DNA from 2 places in the Paenibacillus sp. IHBB 10380 genome. Region 1 is predicted to be linked to the other one. Evidence: riboswitches for the same ligand, from Rfam matches in the RefSeq annotation. Region 1 holds a riboswitch; the other holds the start of a gene.
What was found. A riboswitch is a leader RNA that binds a small molecule or an ion and turns the genes downstream of it on or off. The one in region 1 is predicted to bind S-adenosylmethionine.

Region 1 (11,525 bases):
TACCACAGCCCATTCCTTTTGATATATTGTTTGAGGATGAGCATTTGCTAGTAGTGAACAAGGAAGCAGGAGTGATCGTTCATCCTACAAAGGGTCACTATACAAATACGCTTGCTAATGGTGTGGTCCATTATTGGCTTGAACAAGGACAACGGTTTCGGTTTCGACCCGTACATAGGCTGGATCAGGACACTTCTGGCGTTATCGTCATTGCTAAGAATCCATATGTACACCAACATATTTCTGAGCAAATGGCAGATAATAAAGTAGACAAAAACTATATTGCGCTAGTTCATGGTACGCCTCATCCTTCGGAGGGGATCATTGACGGTCCGATTGATAGAGATCCTGAAGATCCTCATCGTAGAATCGTGACGGAAACGGGGTATGCTTCTTTGACGCGTTATAGACTTCTTGAAAAATATAAGAATGCGTCCATGGTAACATTGAAACTAGAAAGTGGTCGGACGCATCAGATTCGTGTTCATATGACATCTATAGGTTGTCCGCTTATCGGAGATACATTCTATCAACACCCTTATTATAGTGAAAAGAAAGATCAGGAAGAGAAGACAGAGACCCAGACCGAGACCGAGGTAAGGGAGCTTGATCAATATATGGGGCGTCAAGCCTTACATGCAAATGAATTATCATTTTTTCATCCTATATTGCATCAATTTATGACCTTTAAGGCTCCTCTACCGCTAGATATGCAGCAACTTCTTCATAAATTGCTTGGTTCGGTGTGATGATCAATATGAATTTGACGGGAGGAATAATACAATATGGCGAAATTAACAGTGTATCAATATCCTAAATGCAGCACATGTCGAAATGCTGTGAAATGGTTACAAGCTCATGCACATGAACTTGAACTACGACATATCGTCGAGGAACCACCTACGGTGTCAGAGCTGAAGCAACTTATCCCCAATAGTGGTTTAGAACTCAAAAAATTTTTCAATGTAAGTGGAGAGGTCTATAAACAAATGGGTCTAAAAGATAAACTTGCAGAACTTAGTACGGATGAACAGATCGAACTCCTTTCTTCGAATGGCATGCTTATTAAGCGCCCGATCGTGACAGATGGGAGTCAGGTTACAGTTGGATTTAAAGAAGATCAATATGACAATTTGTGGGGTGATGTTTAAACACCCCAAGGGTTTGATAGTTATGATATACTAGTTGAATCACTTTAATTGTAGGTGAATTACAGGATACAAGGAGCGGTAAAGAGTGACACGCAATAATCAACAATCTATTATGCTGGTCGATGGAATGGCCATATTATTTCGAGCTTATTTTGCAACAGCTACTAGCGGTTATATCCGCCGGACTAAGGCTGGAATTCCTACGAATGCCGTCTATGGCTTCGTTCGTTATTTTTGGGATGCTGTACAGACTTTTAATCCGAGTCATGTCGTTTGCTGCTGGGATCTTGGTGGTGGGACTTTCCGTGCCGAGGAATTTGCAGCTTATAAAGGGAATCGATCGGAAGCGCCTGATGATCTTGTGCCTCAGTTCGCCTTGATTCGTGAAGTGGTGGATAGTTTCGGTATTCCAAATATTAGTTACCAAGGTTTTGAAGCAGATGATTGTATAGGTACATTAGCATCACATTATAGCGAAGATATGAACGTGACAATCTTAACGGGGGATCATGATTTATTGCAGCTTGTGAGCCCGCAAACGAGTGTGATTATTATGAAAAAAGGGCATGGAAATTACAAAGTATATACACCCGAATCTTTGTACGAAGAGAAGCAATTACTTCCTCGTCAAATTATTGATGTTAAGGCATTGATGGGTGATGCTAGTGACAATTACCCAGGCGTACGTGGGATAGGTGAGAAGACGGCGATGAAGCTAATTCAAGAGTATGGGTCCGTAGAGAGCGTTCTAGAGAATCTTAATCAGTTATCAGCTAGTGTGCGAACTAAGATTGAGAATGATCTGGAAATGTTACATTTGTCGCGTAGACTTGCCGAGATTCATTGTAACGTTCCTATCGAATGCCAACTGGATGGTTGTATGCTAGAACTTGATCAATTTCTCATAACATCTAAATTTGAAGAGCTTGAAATGAGTAGTCTATGTGGACTGATAGGAGTGGAAGTCGTTTAGTGAAGATGTCTTGGGGGAAACTCAACAGAAAGAATATAAGCATAGGTATGTTAGCCATGCTATTTATAGGATCTTGGTTACTGTCTGGTAGTGTGGATACTTCTTATGCCGCTTCTAAAGCCACAGTTAAAAGTGAAACAAAGAAGGTAACCGTTAGCGGTCGAACCTTCACAGTTCAGACAGTGACGATTCCTAAAGGTACGCCTGTTACCTTAGGGCTTGCCAAAGGCCAAGTCGGAGCAACACAGAATTTCAACGCTATTGTAAAAGCATATGGAGCTCAGGCTGCTATTAATGGGGCTTTCTTCGAAGCTTATGGTGGCCCAACAGATTCTTATGGTAATTTGATCGTGGATGGTAGGGTCGCACATATTGGACGTTACGGCACGACCATCGGCTTCAAAACCGATGGTTCAGTGCTAATGGATAACTTGTATATCAGTATTACAGGGAAGGTTACAGGAACAAAAGGGCGTTCTCAGAGCTGGTATGCAACCTTTGTCAATCGTACCCCTGCGGTCAACGCAAGTAACAGTATATTATTTACCCAAGATCGTGGAGCACGTGTAGGCTTTAAGGGTGGGATTGCTGTTGTGATTGTGGATGGTAAGGTGAAAGATATAATGTCTAATAATAATGTGGCTATTCCTCCAAAAGGTTATGTTATTGTGTATAGTGGCACACAAAAGTCAATGGCAGATCGTTTCGAGATTGGAGCAACGGTAGAGATGAATGTTGCTTATAAAGATCCTAATGGAAAGTCTATCCCATGGGAAGATGTTGTTACCGCTGTTGGAGCGGGACCACGCCTCGTGAAGGATGGTAAGGTTTCTTTATCGCCTGCTGGAGAAGGATTTCAGGATCAGAAAATTTTGAGTAGTTCTGCTGCGCGTAGCGGTATTGCCGTTAAAGCAGATGGCTCAGTCATGATTGCAACTGTATCTGGAGCCACTATGAAACAATGGGCTGAAATTATGAGTAAGATGGGTGTCAAACAGGCTATGAATCTGGACGGTGGGGCTTCCTCTGCAATGTATGGTAATGGAAGAACTATAACCAAAGCGGGTAGATTGCTAAGTAATACGTTAGTTTTCGGAAATAGCCTGAATAAATAGAAATAAATGAATTGTTGATGTAATTCACCAGGTATCTAAAGCATATAGGAGGTATTTAGAATGAATTTACTGGGAGCTATTGAAGCTGGAGGCACTAAATTTGTATGTGGAATAGGAACGGAAGATGGAAAGGTTGAGGAACGGGTAAGTTTCCCGACAACAACACCCGCTGAGACGATGGCAAAGGTGGACTCTTTTTTTGAAGGTAAAGGAGTACAAGCTATCGGAGTGGGATCATTCGGTCCGATCGACCCTGTGAAGGGAAGTGCTACTTACGGTTATATAACTACAACACCTAAGCCGCATTGGAGTCAGTACGATATTGTAGGACATCTGAGTTCACAATTTAACGTTCCTATTGGCTTTGATACGGATGTGAATGGAGCTGCTCTGGGTGAACATCTATGGGGTGCTGGACAGGGAAAAGACAGTTGTCTTTATATTACTGTAGGTACTGGCATTGGAGCGGGTATAGTTGTTAATGGAGAGCTAATACACGGTTTATCTCATCCTGAGATGGGTCATATATTAGTACGTCGTCATCCAGAAGATTCCTACGAGGGATTCTGTCCTTATCATGGAGATTGTTTGGAAGGGCTTGCAGCAGGTCCGGCCATTAGTAAGCGTTGGGGTGTCCCAGCCGTTGAACTAAGTGCTGATCATCCTGCATGGCAAATGGAGGCTTATTACTTAGCCCAAGCCATAATGAATTACATATTGATTGTATCACCTGAGAAGATTATAATGGGTGGTGGCGTTATGAAGCAGCCACAGTTGTTCCCACTTATTCATAAGGAACTTAAAAATCTGTTGAATGGTTATGTTCAACATTCAGCTCTAAATGACGATATTGAACAGTATATTGTCTCGCCACAACTGGGTGATAATGCAGGTCTTTGTGGTGCATTGGCATTAGCCAAGATGGCGTTGTCATAATTTCACCCATTTTGTATAAGATGATTGACGATAGGATAGTTTATGTTATTATTGGTTTAACAGTATAGCAGTGAAATAATGAGGAAGCACCTCTCTTACTTTTATGTAAGAGGGGTGCTTTTTTTGTGTTGTACTGAAACAAGGGAGGCGTGTGTCATGCAAATCGTATTTATGAATCGTCTGGTGAAGGAATTGGGAAGCGATGAAGTATTAGCAGCACAGGTATGGATTGGAGAAGAGGAAGGAATATGGCATCTAGGTTGGAGAGATTTACTTATAGGTGATGAAACAAATGATAGCATATGGTATGAAGGGATATCGTGGAATGAAATGTTGTGCATTTATCGACATGGTCTGGCAATGAAGTTAGTGGAGGGGTATAGGCCCTTAATTGAAGGTGTATTCCATGAAGATGAGGAACTACGAGGCAAAGGGAGTACAGTGCAGAAGTTATATTGTTACAGTGAGCTCCATTTACGTGAGGAACTATATGTACAATTAAGTTCATGGAGACGCAAGAGGGCAGGAACTGAACATAAAGCACCCTATTTCATTGCAAGCAACAAAGTCCTTCGACTTATTAGTACTTTCATACCACATAACGTGGAGGAGTTGTTACAACTACCTGGAGTTGGAGTGAATAAAGTAGAAGAGTACGGAACAGATATATTGGAGATTACTTCTCTCGTTGAACGGCGTCATCGGTTTCCGTTGGATTGGGTATACACCTCATTAAGTGAAGAAGTGTATACAGCATGGGTATTTAAGCAGAAGGAGCAGAAGTATAAAGATGAGCTTGATAAATATAGAATGCATCATAAACTACTACAAGGTATTTCAGAGAAGAAGAATTTGGATCAATTAAGACAAGAATGCAATGTGAAACGTAAAGAGTTAATTGAAGCTTTGGAGGAGCTAGAGAAGGCGGGGTATAGTACAGAGACCTTGATAGAGATTGAGTTACAGGGTATGAATCATGAGGAACAAGTGGCTGTATGGTCAGCTTTTGAGGAGTTAGGGGATACATTCTTGAAGCCTGTACTGCAACGTGTTTATGGGACGGATAAGGAATCTGTAAAGATTGGAAGTACTGAACTGCTATATGAACGTATACGGATGATCCGCATCCGCTTTCGTAGAATGTTGGACTCTAGGAGAAACGTAAGCTAGCATAAACAAAAGGACGAAGAAATTTCTGCATTTAGAGCATTTCTTCGTCCATCTGTTGTACTATTTAGATCCAATCTTTTTTGCGGAACATATAGAACATCCCGAAACCTAAAGCCACCATAAAGCCAAGGACCACATAATAACCGTATTTCCATTCTAGCTCAGGCATATGGACGAAGTTCATACCAAAGATACCAGTGATAAGTGTTAGGGGCATGAATATGATGGTAATTGCTGTTAGAACTCTCATGATTTCGTTGGCACGATTGTCAATACTGGACTGATATGCTTCACGTAAGTTACCCATGAGATCGCGATACGTTTCAAAAGTTTCGGATATTTTTACTGTGTTTTCATAAATGTCACTAAAATATTTTTGCAACTGATCGTCGATTAGTCGGAGATCTTTCTTGTTAAGGATATTAATTACTTCTTTTTGTGGCACGAGTGATTTCTTCAGCCATAATATTTCACTTCGGAGCCCAATAATTTCAATCAGATGAGTTTTCTTGGTGCGCATCAGGATATCTTCTTCTAATTTCTCAATCTTGGCTTCAATTCGGTCACCAACGGAGAAATAGTTGTCTACAACTAAGTCGATGAGTAGATATAGGAATCGATCGGGTTCGCTAACTTCTTGTTCCCAAAGTATGGGTTTTAATGTGCGAAGTTCATTAATTTTCTGATTCGTGATCGTAATAATATAATGTCTACCCAAGAATACGCTAAGTGCGCGTAAGAATATTTCCTCATCATCGAATCGAATGCTATTGATGACTATGAAGTAATGGCTCTCATATATTTCAATTTTAGGACGTTGTTCATCTTCATGTAGGCAATCTTCTACTGCTAAGTCATGTAGTGAGAATAAGGGTTGTAGCTCTATGAGGTCTTGTGCGTCAGCATCAATCCAGTAGAATCCTTCTGTAGGTGGGGTTAATGTAAGTTCAATGTTGTCAATTGGGGTGAACACACCCTCATTTACCAAACGTATCTTCATCTAGTATCACTCCTTCATCCCCAAAGGTTGCGTGGGGAAGCGCCAATTACGCGCATACGAAAGAGAATGCTTTATCAGGGGGAGATTTTAAAGAGAAAGTATAAGCTACATACTCTTCACATGGAAATGAATATTGCCCACTACCGATAAGCTTATTCTCATTGTATGCGGTTGTACTGCAAGTTGAAACAGCTCAGGCCTGGGGTCGCCATCCATCTTCCATGTCACCTCTTTCATTACCGAGTTTCAATACTTGTATAGTATAACGCCGGGTCATCGACCTTACAAGAAGAATTATAATCATCTATTTCTAGTCTATAGACTATGCATCCGTAAGGCAAATGTGAGTGGGGAAAATGAAAATGAATTTCGGTTCTTGACGAAGCAGGATAGATGATTTAAAGTTAGTCATAATTACATGTTAAATGTAATTTAATTTATTAAATATTAAAATAAATGAATACAGCGAAATCTTATCAAGAGCAGGTGGAGGGACAGGCCCGATGAAACCCGGCAACCGGCGTTTAACGACGCACGGTGCTAATTCTTGCAGGAAATGATGCCCATGGTGGCTTCATTTGCTGAGAGATGAGAGAGGCGCATATATTAAGCAATTATGACCTTTCTCCTAAATTTGGATAAGGGTCATTTTTGTTTATAAATGGCTTTCCTCAGATATGGTTATCGCCAGCTTCAGCCAAAGGAGTGTAATCATAATGCCAATCAAGATTCCAGACGCTTTACCTGCTAAAGAAATTCTTATGGGGGAAAATATTTTTGTCATGGATGAGAGCCTTGCTTATCATCAAGACATACGCCCACTACGTATTGCTATTCTTAACTTAATGCCTACGAAAGAAACAACAGAAGCTCAAATTCTTCGTCTGCTTGGAAACTCACCCCTTCAAGTAGATATTGTGCTACTTCATCCGAGTTCCCATACGTCTAAGAATACTTCTAAGGAGTATTTGAGAACCTTCTACAAAACATTCGATGAAGTGAAATACAGTCGATTCGATGGTTTGATTATTACGGGGGCTCCTGTCGAGCAAATGGATTTCGAGGAAGTTAATTATTGGGGTGAGCTACAAGAAATATTTGAATGGAGTAAGACGCATGTTACTTCAACTCTCCACATTTGTTGGGCTTCTCAAGCTGGACTGTATCATCATTTCGGCGTTCCTAAGTGGGATATGGACGAGAAAATATTTGGCGTATTCTCACATACAGTGGCCTTGCCTAATGTGAAACTGTTGAGAGGATTTGATGAATTATTTCATGTTCCTCATTCCCGTCATACAGAGGTTCGCCGGGAGGATATCGAAGGGATCGATGAATTAGAGATTTTATCTGAGTCTGAAGAGGCTGGAATATATTTAGTAGCTACAAAGGATGGTAAACAAATCTTTGTTACCGGTCATGCTGAGTATGATCCTTTCACGTTGAAATGGGAGTATGAACGGGACATTGCGAAAGGCATGACTATGGCACTTCCACAACATTATTATCCTAACAATGATCCTAATCGTACTCCGCCTGCTGTATGGAGAGCGCATGCTAATTTATTATTCGCAAACTGGCTCAATTACTATGTATACCAAGAAACACCTTTTGATATAGGCGAGACTGCTGAAGTGTGGCCACAAATATAGTGACGGATAATAAGGGGGATATGGTATGGAGAAGAAATCATTACAAATTGAGAGTAGATTGGCGCAAATGGGTTCAATTGAAGAACCTGTGACAGGAGCTGTTAATTTTCCGATCTATCAAGCTACTGCATTCCGTCATCCTGGACTTGGGAAGAGCACAGGATTTGATTATTCTCGTACGAAGAATCCAACACGTAAAGTATTAGAAGATGCCGCTGCTGAACTAGAATCAGGGGATGCAGGGTTCGCATGTAGCTCAGGAATGGCTGCATTGCAGACCGTTTTTGCACTATTTGGACAGGGGGATCATTTGATTGTATCTCTGGACTTGTATGGAGGGACATACCGTCTATTAGAACGAATTCTTTCTAAATTCGGCGTAAGTGCTTCATATGTAGATACGAATGATCTAGATGCTCTGGAGACCGCCAGACGCCCTAATACGAAAGCTGTTTTTATAGAGACGCCGACGAATCCATTAATGATGATTACGGATATTGAAGCTGTCTGTACATGGGCACAACGACATAAGTTACTTACCATTGTGGATAACACGCTGATGACGCCGTTCTTTCAACGTCCAATTGAATTAGGAGCTGATATTATCGTTCACAGTGCTACCAAATATTTGGGTGGCCATAACGATGTCCTAGCCGGTCTAATTATTACTAAAGGACAAGAGTTATCTGAAGAAATGTTCTTCTTACACAATTCCATCGGGGCTGTTCTTGGTCCAACGGATGCATACCAATTAATGCGTGGAATGAAGACTTTAGCACTTCGGATGGAACGTCATGAAAGTAATGCCATCCAAATGGCTCAATATTTGCTCACTCACTCAGCTGTTGCTGAGGTGTTCCATCCTGTTCTACCTGATCATCCAGGTCACGATATTCAGAAAAAGCAATGTAGTGGGAACACAGGAATATTCTCATTCAAAGTGAAGGATGCCCGCTATGTAGAACCGCTATTAAGACATATTCGTCTGATTGCTTTTGCAGAAAGCTTAGGTGGCGTAGAATCCTTAATGACCTATCCAGCTGTGCAGACTCATGCAGACATTCCACTTGAGATTCGTGAAGCTATTGGCGTAGATGACCGTCTTCTTCGCTTTTCGGTTGGGATTGAGCACGTGGATGATTTGATTGCAGATCTTGGTGGGGCTCTTGATGCAGCTCGTCAAGAAATCGAAGGAGGAGAACAGCGATGAGTGAACCCAAAGATCCGTCCCGTAACGAGTTGAACTTTGCAACGAAATTACTCCATTTCGGGTCAGAATTTGATCGTACTACTGGAGCTTCGAGTGTACCGATATATCAGGCATCAACGTTTCATCATGAAGATATTTTTAACCCACCACAGCATGATTATAGTCGTTCAGGGAATCCAACGCGTCAAGCATTGGAAGATTATATTGCCTTGTTGGAAGGTGGGGAACGAGGATTCGCATACTCTTCCGGAATGGCGGCGATTTCTAGCACATTTATGATGTTCTCATCGGGAGACCACATGATCGTGACGGAAGACGTTTATGGGGGGACATACCGCTTATTAACGAGTATTTTAAGTAGACTCGGTATTGAGACTACCTTTGTTGATATGACAGATCTAGAGAACGTTAAGGCAGCGTTGAGACCTAATACAAAAGCGGTATATATGGAGACTCCTTCTAATCCTACCTTGAAAATTACGGATGTTGCTGCGGTTACGAATTGGGCTAAGGAGCATGAGCTCATTACTCTGCTAGATAATACGTTCATGACACCGCTATTTCAGCGTCCAATAGAGCAAGGTGTGGATATTGTGTTACATAGTGCTACCAAATTTCTTGGGGGTCACAGTGACGTTCTTGCAGGTTTAGCCGTAGCTCGCACAGCTTCGCTAGGAAATGAATTGAAGCAATTACAGAATGGACTAGGTACGGTTCTTGGACCTCAAGACTCTTGGCTACTTATTCGTGGAATGAAAACGTTAGAAGCGAGGATGAATCATAGTGAGATTAGTGCCATGAAGCTAGCAACTTGGCTAGATGAGCGTAGTGATATCGTGAACGTATACTATCCTGGTTTAACCAATCATCCAGGGCGTGAGAATCATGAGAAGCAGTCTACAGGTTATGGGGCAGTGGTCTCCTTCGACGTGGGCTCTGGTGAGCGGGCTAAACAAGTGTTAAACAGTGTTAAAATACCTTTAGTTGCAGTAAGTTTAGGTGCTGTTGAGAGTATATTGTCTTACCCAGCCATGATGTCTCATGCGGCTATGCCAATTGAAGTTCGAGCTGCACGTGGGATTACTGATGGATTACTTCGATTCTCGGTTGGACTTGAGCATATTGAGGATTTAATCCAGGATCTTGACCAAGCTTTACGAGGATAAGGAAGAAGGGCTGTCCAAAGTGGGTGTCTATACTGACACAGGACTTAAGATAGTCCCTTTTTTCTTTTCTTGAATTTTGGGAAGAGGTTTATTGTTTATGATTTAAGTTTTTCTATCCTACACAATATGTTAATATGGAAAAGTCACCATATGATATCATGTCTAAATATCTATAAATTTATTAAGGGAGGTTACCAGTCGATGAGTACGGTAGACCGTATCCTAGATAGAGTACTAAAAGGCGAACGCCTTGAACTGGAAGATAGTGTTAGATTGTTTGAAAGCGATGAGATTGAGAAGTTAGGGCACACAGCGGATATTCTCATGAAACGGAAACATCCGGATCCGATCACAACTTTTGTTATAGGTCGTAATGTGAACTATACCAATATATGTGATACATATTGCCGCTTTTGTGCATTTTATCGTAAGCCGGGTTCACCTGAAGGATATGTATTACCGGATGAAGTGATTTTTCAGAAAATCAAAGAAACCGAAGATGTTGGGGGTACAGAAATTCTAATGCAGGGTGGAACCAATCCAGATCTTCCATTCAGCTATTATACAGATCTTCTTAAGGCGATTAAGCAACGTTTCCCTAATGTTACGATGCATTCCTTCTCACCTGCCGAAATTACTAAGATGCAGGAAGTTTCAGGAGGTCTGTCGTTGGAAGAGGTCGTTCGTCTGCTTCATGAAGCTGGACTAGATTCTCTTCCTGGGGGCGGAGCTGAAATTCTGGATGATCGCATCCGTTCGAAGATTAGCCGTCTTAAGGGAACTTGGCGTGAGTGGATGGATATTATGCAAATTGCACACAGACAAGGCATGAATACAAGTGCAACGATGGTTATTGGATTCGGTGAGACGATGGAAGAACGAGCTTTGCACATGCTGCGAATTCGTCAAGCCCAAGATGAGTGTATTAGTAATAAGTATAACTCTAAAGGCTTTTTGGCATTCATTCCATTTACTTTCCAGCCCGATAATACGAATCTTGTCCGTGAACGTGAAACCCCTGAAGCCTACCTAAAGACTGTAGCAATGGGACGAATCATACTTGATAATGTGCCACACTTACAGTCTTCATGGGTAACGATGGGTCCTGAAATAGGTAAATTGTCTCTGAGCTATGGCTGTAACGATTTCGGT
Region 2 (11,525 bases), 2.7 Mb from region 1:
ACCTGCTTTACTTATATAGAAGAACTAAAGACTAACATGGAAGACGTAAACTTTAGTTCAATCTATATAGCCATTTTATTTTGTGATCATTTGTACTATAATAACACTTAGGAAGGAGTTGAACAAAATGAGCGAAAACGCACAAAGTACCATGTATGATGAGGTATTAGAAGTGTTGGATAAACTTCGTCCGTTCCTACAACGCGATGGCGGTGACGTGGAATTGGTCGACGTAGAAGACGGCATCATAAAACTCAGATTAATGGGTGCCTGCGGCAGTTGCCCAAGCTCCACCATTACTTTGAAAGCTGGGATTGAACGTGCACTTCTTGAAGAAGTTGAAGGTATACAAGAAGTTGTCCAAGTATTCTAAATCCTACATCTATAGAAATATAGAAACAAATATATGGTAAACAATGAAGTCTTGGTCTCCTCGAAAGAGTCTACCAAGACTTTTTTTATAATATTTGAAAGTATAAAATTTCTATCCTTATTTCATGGGTAAACGAATGTCTCCTACGGAGATGACAAACTCGTTTATCCTTGATTACTTATCCATGGTCTTATGGGATCAAGGCCTCCAGAAATATCCATGATGTTCCCTGTGATAAAGTCAGAATCCTTGTGACATAAATACTGAATAACCCGTGCAATATCCTCTCCACTCCCAGGTCTACCCCGCGGAGTCTCCAAATCCTCTACATGCTCAACCTCTGCAATTGATTTTTCTTTGTTCATTCCCCTGATATCTCCTGGACACACCATGTTCACCGTAATACCATAGGGAGCCTCTTCCACTGCTAATGTCTTCGTGAATGAGACAAGCCCTGTCTTAGCTGCTGCATAAACAGCACGATGTGGCCAAGCTCTTGCCTCCCCCGCATGACCAAATCCGAAATGAATAATCCGTCCCCAGTTCTTCTTGCGCATTGAGGGAATAACTAAGTGATCAAGTAGCATTGCCCCAATCAAGTTTCCTTGAATGAGGGATATAATCTCGGCCTGCGTATATTCAAGGAACAACCTGCGCTCACGAATAAATGGACCGGCGTTGTTCACAACAATATCTGGACTTCCTAGCTGTTGACTTACTTTATCTACTAGCTCTTCAAGCTGCTTCGAATCTGAAATATCTGCACGAACAGCTATACATTGCACACCTTTAGCTTGAATGGTAGCACGTAATTGTTCAGCCTCCGCGGCACTATGGACATAATTAAGAGCAATATGACAACCTTGATCGGCTAATGCCAGCGCAGTCGTCTTACCTAACCCCTTTGCACTACCCGTAATTAGGGCTACTCTACCATTCAAGTCTACTCCTCCTCCAAACAACGATGATTCTTTAAGTATAAAAGATTTAAGTCTACGCTACAAATATAAATCCCGCAGAACCAAATTGGTCCTGCGGGATTGGATAGTTGAATCGCATAATCGTTATAATCAAATAACCTCTTTAAAATGCTGGTATTACAGCGCCTTTGTAGTTATCTTCAATGAATTTTCTAACGTCATCAGATGTTAGTGCATCCACTAATTTTTTGATAGCTTCCGAATCTTTGTTATCTGGACGTGCTACTAGAATATTCGCATACGGATTGTCTTTACCTTCAATGATAAGTGCATCATTGACTGGATCTAGACCCGCATCAAGAACAAAGTTTGTATTAATAACAGCTAGATCAACTTCCTCCAGTTGACGCGGTAAAATAGCTGCATCATTCTCTGTAATTACAAATTTCTTCGGATTCTCGGTAATATCACTTAGCTTAGACTCTACTTTATTCTCATCCTGAAGCTTAATTAAGCCACTCTTAGCTAATAGGCTAAGCGCCCGACCGCCATTGGTTGCATCATTTGGAATAGCAATTTTAGCACCCTCTGGTAGCTCATCGATAGATTTGTACTTTTTGGAATACGCTCCAAGAGGCTCCACATGAACAGATGTTACAGAGACAAGATCCATACTGCGTTTATTGTTCTCAACATCAAGATAAGGTTGGTGTTGGAAGAAATTAGCATCTAATTGTTTCTCATATAACTGTGTATTGGGTTGAACATAATCTGTGAATTCTATAATTTCTAGTTTGATTCCTTCTTTTTCTAGCTGTGGTTTAATATGCTTTAAAATCTCTGCGTGAGGTACAACTGTAGCCCCCACCTTCAATGTTGTTTCATCACTTTTACCGCATGCCGATAAGGCTACTACCAGTGCGATACTTACAAAACCAAGTGTCCATTTCTTCATTTGTCCATTCCCCTTTTCTTCGATAAGAATAATATGAATTATATGCGACCGAATTTATATTCGGGTATTACTATAATCACGCAACCATTATTTTCTTATAAAATGACGTACAAGCCGATCTCCTGCCATTTGAAGTAATTGTACTAATACGATTATCAGTGCTACGGATATCAACATCACTTCCATCTCATAACGATAGTAACCGTAACGGATGGCTAGGTCACCTAATCCACCTCCGCCTACTTGACCCGCCATTGCGGTGTAGGACACAAGCGTAACCACGGTAATGGTTATCGCTGCTAAGAGACCTGGTCTAGACTCTGGAAGTAACACACGTAGGATAATCTGACTTGTAGAAGCCCCCATCCCCTCCGCTGCTTCGATAACACCACGATCCACTTCTGCTAATGCTGTCTCCACAAGCCGTGCGAAGAAGGGTACTGCACCTACAACTAGCGGTGGAATTGTCCCTAGTACTCCCATGGATACCCCAACGATCCCTTTCGTAATTGGGATCATAGCCACTATCAGAATGATAAATGGTACCGATCGCAAAATATTAACAACAAAAGACAAAATAGTATACGTGAAGCGTACTTTCTTAGAAGCTGAACGTGACGCAAGATAAAGAAATATTCCGAGTGGAAGTCCTAAAATAAACGTAAATACCGCAGAAGTACCCAACATACTCAATGTAGCTAGTATGGCAGTTCCAATCTCGTCCCAAACAATTTCAGAGAAATCTAAGCTAAGAATCATTCCATCACCTCCACATCAAGACCTTGCTGAACAAGCTTGTCGATAGTTTTTGCAATACCATCCTTCTCACCCTCAAAACGTACAATCAATTGACCATAAGGAGTATCCTTGATCGTAGATATCGTACCCTGCAGGATAGCAAAATCCACTTCAGTCTCTCGTACTGTCTTCGACAGAATTGACCCATACGTTTTTTCACCTAGGAAGGTAATTTTCACGGCTTGAGAGGATGCAAGATGAGTGGCATGAATAGCTTGTTGTAACAGTTCGTTACCGCTAGCTTCGCCACGAATAAAGTCTCGTGTAACGGCATGTTTAGGCTTAAGAAACACTTCCGTTACTGCTCCATACTCAACAATTCCACCTTCGTGAATCACTCCAACACGATCGCAGATACTTTGGATAACATGCATCTCATGGGTTATGAGAACGATGGTTAGTTTGAAACGTTTATTGATGTCTAGCAGTAGCTTCAGAATAGAATCTGTTGTCTGCGGGTCAAGTGCTGATGTCGCTTCATCACACAGCAGTACTTCGGGATCACTTGCAAGTGCACGCGCAATACCTACCCGTTGTTTCTGCCCACCAGAGAGCTGCGCTGGATACTTATCACGATGCTGCTCTAGCCCTACAAGGGCTAACAATTCATTAACCTTCTTTTCAATCGTTTCTTTAGATGTATGAGCTAAGCGCAAAGGAAACGCAATATTGTCATACACCGTGGCAGAGGATAGCAAATTGAAGTGTTGAAAAATCATACCTATTCTTCGTCGTTCTTTCTGCAACTGCTGGGTGTTCAGTGCAGTTAAATTTACACCATCTACCCATACTTCACCTGATGTAGGTCGCTCTAATAAGTTGATACATCGAATAAGTGTACTTTTACCCGCACCTGAATGTCCGATGACTCCAAATATTTCACCCTTCTCAATTGACAGATCCAAATTAGATAGTGCGGTAGTTACTCGACCACCTTTACCGTACTGTTTCGTCAATTGCTTTAATTCAATCAATGTAAGTCCCTCCTTCGTTCATGACGTATATCAAAAATATAGAAAAGAAAACATAAAAAGCCCATTTCACAGTATGAAAAAGGGCTCTCTTTGTGTAAAGACAATGCCTCTCATCTGCCAGAAACGCCTGTATGCGATCTGTAGGAATTAGCACCATGACATTAAAGAGTGATAACGTTCATTACTCCTTAATCGGTTGCCGGGCTTCATCGGGCCTATCCCTCCGCCTCTCTCGATAAGAAAATACGATATGAAATTAAGTATTGTTAGTATAGAATCTTTTATGATGTTTGTCAAAAAGAAAAATTCACCTGTTAGGTTGAATTAGAATTAGCATTTAATGTTTTGTTGTGCCATTGATCATGAATATAATGGTAAGCAGCAGAAAGAGACTTGCAAATCATGTCCATGCCTAGCTTCAACTCCAATAAATGTTTATCTACATCTTCCAGCACGATTTTGTCGTGAAGTCCTTGGTGCCGTTGCCAGAGATCATCTTCCATCTCCGTATTCATATAGTGAATTTCTGCATTTCTGCGTTTCCTCAAGATATTAATAGGCTCTCGATAATAATCCTTAATCTCTGATAGCTGTTCACTCAAAGAGTTATGCTGCTTGTAGAGGGTAAGTTGTCGCATTACTGAAAAATACGAATATTGAGCTTTGACCTTTGCTGTCTGTAAATTATATTGCTCATTCAAAACTGTGCCTAGCTTGTCCAGTACAGAAAGTACACGAATAAATCCATTCTTGTAGAAATAAACATATCGCGCGTAGTCCATTTGTTCCTGAGTTGTCATATCATCCATGAATCCCATTTTAATAGATCTTCTAAAGAAGGCGGCAGCAACGTAACTTTGCTCCAACTCCGAAAGTGAGAAGATAAGGCCTCGTGTCCAGACCTCTATCTTACGTAGATCATGCGTTGGGTCTTCGCTAACATTCATTTCCTCCTGTAACAACTGGATGGTCTGTAACATAGCTTGATTAGCATCTTCTATTAACGGATTGTTATCCTCATGGGATAAATCTACAAGTAACTTACGCAGCATGGCAAGCTCTCCCTGATTATTTATTCTCCGATATCCGATATAATAATCTTCCTAGAACTGTTTACCAACAATCATAGCTGGATATATCACATCTTTACAATGCCACATGCGGTTCTGATGTAGTACAGGGAAATCATGGGCTAGTGAGTACGGTTAATGACGGCAGGCTTGCTTAATTGCCATACTCTTACACTAAGGTAACAAAGAACTCCAAATAAGGAGGAAACAAGCAGATTATGCAGTAAAGCAGCAAACACATATAGCTCACCGTTTCCTAGAGCAAAGATGATTCCAGCACCACTGAATACCTGCATTAAGCACAGTAATACCGCTGCAACACCTAACATCTGAACCTCACGATTACCTTCATGTTTACGATAGGCGAAATGAGCCATCGTAGCTATCATTATAAATAACAATAGGGCAGCGAGTCGGTGAATGAAGGCAATTCCGACTCCACCGGTTAATTCTGGAATCACCTCGCCATTACAAAGAGGCCAACCTGAACAACCTCCTGCTGAATTGGTATGACTAACGTAAGCTCCAACATAGACTACAACGTAACAATAAATAGTCGTAAACCAAGTTAAATTCCTAAAAGCTATGCTTACTCGTGGTAATAGTACAAGTTCTAAATCACCTTTGGATTTACTAAATCTACGTATCCCTAGTGCAAGCATTAATGAGCTGGCAAAAGCGATCAGTGAAAATCCAAAATGAAGCGCCTTAATAGCAGATGATTGATCCTTGATTACTGCGAGCGCACCCATTACAGCTTGCACTAATACGAACACTAAAGTCATCACAGCATATACTCTTAGATCCCGACGCTTGTTATACAGCCAGAATGCAATAACAGTAGCGAGGGCCAATAACCCTGCCATTCCGCTGACCAGTCGGTGTGAATACTCAATAAGCGACTCCACCGTATGAGCTGGAACAAACTTCCCGTGACACAGTGGAAATTCATGACCACACCCAAGACCCGATCCCGTTTTAGAAACAAACGTTCCTCCTACAGTAGCAAAGAACATAACAAAAAAAGTAGCATAACTCAACCATTTCAATTGTTTAGCACTCAAATATCTCACCTGCGATCAAATTTTGGTTATAACATATACAGAATACTTTCCAATTATACCTGATAAGTATAACTCTACCATAGTCCCTTTGTGACAAAATGTTCACAAAAAATCACGTCACTCAGCGGAGTGACGTGATTTTTTTACTTGTGAATTGTGTTATACACATCTACAGCAGTTTGTAGGAACTGCTCAATTTCCTCTTGTGACTTCCGAAGCTTGTTCACAAACCGAACTAATTCTCTTCCGTCTGTGTAAGCAACAAAACTTGGAATTCCCAAAATGTTCTGTTCTTGACTTACGCTCCCAACCTGATCTACGTCTACCTCAACAAGAGTCAATTCGTGTGTAAATTTCTTCTCAACCTCAGGCATAAACGGATGGATATATCTACAATCAGAACACCAATCTGCTGTGAATAAAGCTACGGTTAGTCTTGAAGATTGAATAGATACATCAAACTCCGCTTTCGAAGTTACTTTCTCCATTAAGATCTACCCTCTTTAGTTTCTCTTATTTTATTTAAGTGAAACAAAATAGAGAGTGGAAGTCAAATTTTTAACACATACTGTGGGTAGGAACTAATCTGTTAGTCTAATCTACCTAGAAAGGAAAATCATTATGCCTGATATGCATCCTACGGATCCCCACCGATTCACTGAGATCATGAGCCTTGTAAGTACATTCCCTAAGAATGTAACCGAAGTGGTAAAAGGTAAATACACCTGCTGGCGATTATCCCGCCAATTTCATAAGCATCGTAGATCCTTAAGATGGAATGAGCAGACAGCCCATATCATTCGTATGCAAGTGCAACGGGCAACCGACGATATCAATCGTTCACATGACAATTCTTTATACAAGAAAGACAGTAGCGTCCAGTCCTTAACAGAGCAAGATTTCTCCATCCTACAACAAATTCGTGATGCAACCACCCAGGCCAATCGTAGTAATATGACACGGACGAAAGCTTATTTAGCATGCTATGAACAATATCCCGAGCTTCACTGGGCACTTTTAGCTCATCTAGTATCTCGTAATGGAGGCTGGAACATGAGTGATCTCAAAGGGGAATTGATGAAGAACTTGATGACATCGTCTCTTCGAGATGACATTTACCGAATGTTAGAACGCTGTAATGCACTTATCTTTCAAGATGCATATCCACAACTACAGCTCTATATCCACAGTAAACGAATCGGAAGTAGCTGTTTTCACCTTTTACCAAGCTTTCATATTTCAACCTTCATGACACCCTTCTGGAATAATTTCTGGATTGATCGAAATAGTGCGCTTTTAGCTGTCGGTCTCATAATTAATGAGCAGCATTATATCGAAGAGCGTGTGGTAAAGCATAACTATTTTCAAAAAAATATTTTTCAAAGTTCTGAGTATAGGATGCAGCATCTCGCCCATATCAACCAAATTTTATTTCCCTTAGGTAGAAGCAGTCGTGATGAACATAACCCCGATAACACTAGACAAAATACAGGACCTACATATGGATTAGTAGGTTTAGTACTTGAGAATTTCTCCGATATTGATGAACGAATTAATCTTGGCAAAGCGCTTTATGGTCTTTTGTTTGGCTACAAAGATGTACTAGAAAGAGTAACGACATATGCTCTTCACACCGAACACCAAGGTTCACGTAGTGAGTATTGGCCTCAATTGTTTACCACGGACAAAGAAACAGCCCTAAACTCTCTACATGAGAGTTCAGAGCTATTAAAGTACGAATGGCTACCCCTTGAGAAGAGAATTTATAGCCCTATTCTAAATGATGTATGGTACGACATGCCGTATGATCCTATTCCTCGTTACGATTGGTTAAGGGATAAGGAAGAACTGACTCAATATATCACTCAGCCTCCAAGACCCCTTCTGATTGAAATGAGTCATGATCATCGTAATGCGATACAAAAGATTAGCTTAGCTCATGATATCATGGGCATAAATAAATGAGCATCTCCCATTATTCTGATCCAACTTCATGCTTACGAGTTCTCAGACGTGAAGGTTGTAACTTCATAAGGGGAGTAAATATTCTCCGAAGCATACGTGGATAACTAGCTAGTTCTTGTTCTCTAAGTACGCCTAGGACAATAAGTAATACCAAATAAACAACGACAACAGCTCCCCCAACGATAAGACAGGTCACTAGAAATGCTAATCTATCGGGCATAATATGTACAAGCTGAATACCCGCTTGATTCAGGCCGAACCCAACTCCTCCCGATACAACCACCGCGACAAGGAAACTTACCCAACGTGATCCCAGAATGGAGAAAGGAACAATCTTCTTCAACGTTCTCAAATTAAGTAAAGTGATCACTAGGAAACAAAGACCTGTTGCTGCGATAATGCCGTAAATCCCAAAGAACGGAGCTAGTAAATAGCTGGCGCCAAACTTCACCACAATCCCGATCATGACATTCACCATGGATACTTTTGCTTTGCTTATCCCTAACAGAATAGAGTTGGATGTCATCATTGTAATTTGGAATATAGTACCGAATGTAAGTATCATAATAATTCCGCTACTATCCAGACTACTAAATATAAGACCATTTACAGAATAAGATGCCACACAAAGTGCGATGACAATAGGCATGCCAGTTAGAATAGCGATCCGCATCGCTAACGTAACCTGTTGTTTCAGATATTCCTCATCCCGTCGTGCAAAAGCAGCAGAAATAATCGGTATTAGTGATGTACTTAGCGCAATTGCCAGAATTGGTGGAATACCTGCGATACTCTGCGCACGACTAGTCAAAATACCTAACAGATATGTGGCTTGGGATTCACCCGTTTGAGGAATTAGTAAGCCTTTAATAATGGAAGAATCAATAAAATTGACTACTGGCACGGCCAGTGAGGACAGAACGATCGGTATAGATAACGTAAAAATATCTTTGTAGATCCTCAGCAGTGGTAATGCTGCATCGGGCCCACTTTGAAGTAGAGCAACCTTGTCCTGCTTACGCATTTTGACCGTATAGTACAACATAACCCCAAACGCTCCGATACTTCCTAACACCCCACCGAATGAAGCTCCAGCGGCCGCCCAGCTATCATTATAGCCCATATTCAGTAATACGAATGCCAAAATAAGCCCCGTACCCACACGAGCAAACTGTTCAACGATTTGTGAAATACCGCCAGCTGCCATGTTGTTGCGACCTTGGAAATAGCCACGCATCATGGCAATAGTCGGGAATAATAGTAAGGCTGGCGCAAGCGCACGGATAGCTAATGCAGATTCCGGTACTTTCGCTACATATGTTGCATAATAAGGAGCGCCAAAATACACCAACAGTGTCATAATAACCCCTGCCATCGCAGCAAATAGTAAAGCCGCATGATAGACCCGCTGAGCCTCACCCGGTCTATTTAATGCATAACGTTCCGACACCATTTTACTAAGTGTACTAGGGATACCTGCTGTTGCCACTGTTAATAACATTAAATAGACGGTATTAGCAATACCGAATGAAGCATTACCTACACTTCCAAGCATATGCTCCAATGGAACCCGTTGTGCAAGCCCCAGCACACGAGCAACTAAAGCAGCCGCTGTCAGAATAAGTGTTCCTTTAATAAAAGATTCCTTCTTCGCCAAACCTCTTCCCCTTCTTTCCATCAACCAGCAGAGCGCATGTAAGACATACTTTAATTACTATTCATAGGTTAGTACCTACCGATCCAAATAAAGAAAACAACGATCATAGCGATCTGTAAAATAACCTTCACAACCATGCTGCTAAATAAACCCACCAAGGATCCCCAGCCTACTTTTGCCGACTTCGATAACGATGAGCCCGATATCAATTCCCCAACCAAAGCTCCAATAAACGGTCCAATAATAAGACCGAAGGCTGGTATGGCAAAGGGACCGATAATGACACCAATCGTACTTAGAATGACAGATAGACGAGAACCACCAAATTTCTTAGTTCCCCATGCACCTACGATATAATCAGCTACAAAAAGAACTACGACAATTAATGTTTGAATGATCCAGAACCATGCTCCGAAGGCACCAAAGCCAAAAAACCAACCATATACAAAAAAGGCTAAATAAATGGCTAATGCCCCCGGAAGAACCGGGAACACCGCACCCGCCATTCCTACTCCAAACAAAGCAATGATGAGAATCCATCCAAGTATTGTCACTCAAACCCAACTCCTATCCAAAAATATACTTCTGGATGACTTCTACAATTCCATCTTCGTTATTCGTTGCAACCACCACATCCGCCTCATCCTTCACGACCTGCTGTGCATTCCCCATAGCCACACCAAGACCCGCTTGCTGAATGACAGCGAGGTCATTCATGCTATCCCCCACAGCGATCACTTCAGACATTTCAATCCCAAGTAATCGGCATACTTCTAGAATCCCTGTTGCCTTATTCACCCCTTGCGGGTTAATCTCTAAATTAAACGGTGAAGAATTAGTAATCTCAAGTCCACCCAAGTTCTGTAGTTCCATCAATATTTCATGACGAACGTCATGATCCTCTATATGATAACCGAACTTCAGCCACTGCTCGTCTTCAATAGGCTTCTGTATCCAATGTTCCTTGTTATAGACTGTATCCACAGAATAAGCCCAGAACCACGAATTCTTTCTCATTCCAATCTCGTACATATCCTTAACTAATTGTACATCCATATAAGAACGACGATAAAGATCATGTGGTGCCTTCCATACTTCACTTCCATTCACAGTAACCATAGGTGTAGAAAGGCCTAGCTGTTCACCATAAGGTAAAGCACCGGCAAACCCTCGCCCGGTAGACAAGCAGACATGTATGCCATGTTCTACAGCTTTCTTAATCCATTTCACTGTCTCGGGTGAAATCTCTTCATCATCTCTAAGTAAAGTGCCATCCATATCTAACGCTAACAATTTGTATTGGTTACTCATCATTATCCTCCTATCATATGCTCACCTAAATCGTACCCTGTAAGCTGACGTTATTCTGCTTAGTCAACTGTAGTATCTGTCTTAGGATGAGGTGTTCCATCTAATCCATAAACCTCGTCGTACGCATCGAATATTTTCCGTGCAATCGGCGCGGCGCTTTGCGAACCGAATCCGCCTTCCGGAATCATGACCGCGACGGCCAATACCGGATTATCACGTGGCGCGTAAGCGATGAATACGCCGTTATCCACTTTCTTGGGGCCAACATCCTGCGTTGAGGTACCCGTCTTCCGGGCAAACGAATAAGGGAAGTCGCCAAAAGCGGATACATCACTCTTCATGCCGCGGTGGATTTCATCCCAGTAGGCTTTAGGGAAATTCACCGTATTAAGCACTTCTGGCTCGAACGTCTTCACTACCTTACCATTACTATCTTTA

Region 2: it holds a riboswitch for S-adenosylmethionine, as region 1 does, so the genes downstream of both, UB51_RS01655 (methionine ABC transporter ATP-binding protein) here and metA (homoserine O-acetyltransferase MetA) in region 1, are expected to answer to the same signal.

What each region holds. Positions count from the first base shown of each region.
Region 1 covers NZ_CP010976.1:3,491,523-3,503,047, reverse strand. Annotated here, with positions in the region: gene UB51_RS15625 (RluA family pseudouridine synthase) at 1-749, shown strand, start outside; gene UB51_RS15620 (arsenate reductase family protein) at 786-1,151, shown strand; gene UB51_RS15615 (5'-3' exonuclease) at 1,237-2,124, shown strand; gene UB51_RS15610 (phosphodiester glycosidase family protein) at 2,130-3,239, shown strand; gene UB51_RS15605 (ROK family protein) at 3,300-4,175, shown strand; gene UB51_RS15600 (HRDC domain-containing protein) at 4,332-5,345, shown strand; gene corA (magnesium/cobalt transporter CorA) at 5,410-6,345, opposite strand; SAM riboswitch class I at 6,816-6,940, shown strand; gene metA (homoserine O-acetyltransferase MetA) at 7,062-7,997, shown strand; gene UB51_RS15585 (aminotransferase class I/II-fold pyridoxal phosphate-dependent enzyme) at 8,023-9,207, shown strand; gene UB51_RS15580 (trans-sulfuration enzyme family protein) at 9,204-10,373, shown strand; gene mqnC (cyclic dehypoxanthinyl futalosine synthase) at 10,575-11,525, shown strand, end outside.
Region 2 covers NZ_CP010976.1:412,195-423,719, reverse strand. Annotated here, with positions in the region: gene UB51_RS01675 (NifU family protein) at 128-373, shown strand; gene UB51_RS01670 (SDR family oxidoreductase) at 538-1,314, opposite strand; gene UB51_RS01665 (MetQ/NlpA family ABC transporter substrate-binding protein) at 1,457-2,248, opposite strand; gene UB51_RS01660 (methionine ABC transporter permease) at 2,336-3,004, opposite strand; gene UB51_RS01655 (methionine ABC transporter ATP-binding protein) at 3,004-4,020, opposite strand; SAM riboswitch class I at 4,128-4,262, opposite strand; gene UB51_RS01650 (Cthe_2314 family HEPN domain-containing protein) at 4,335-5,072, opposite strand; gene UB51_RS01645 (COX15/CtaA family protein) at 5,213-6,154, opposite strand; gene UB51_RS01640 (thioredoxin family protein) at 6,298-6,642, opposite strand; gene UB51_RS01635 (DUF2515 family protein) at 6,776-8,119, shown strand; gene UB51_RS01630 (putative polysaccharide biosynthesis protein) at 8,130-9,776, opposite strand; gene UB51_RS01625 (DUF456 domain-containing protein) at 9,845-10,330, opposite strand; gene UB51_RS01620 (Cof-type HAD-IIB family hydrolase) at 10,344-11,087, opposite strand; gene UB51_RS01615 (peptidoglycan D,D-transpeptidase FtsI family protein) at 11,147-11,525, opposite strand, start outside.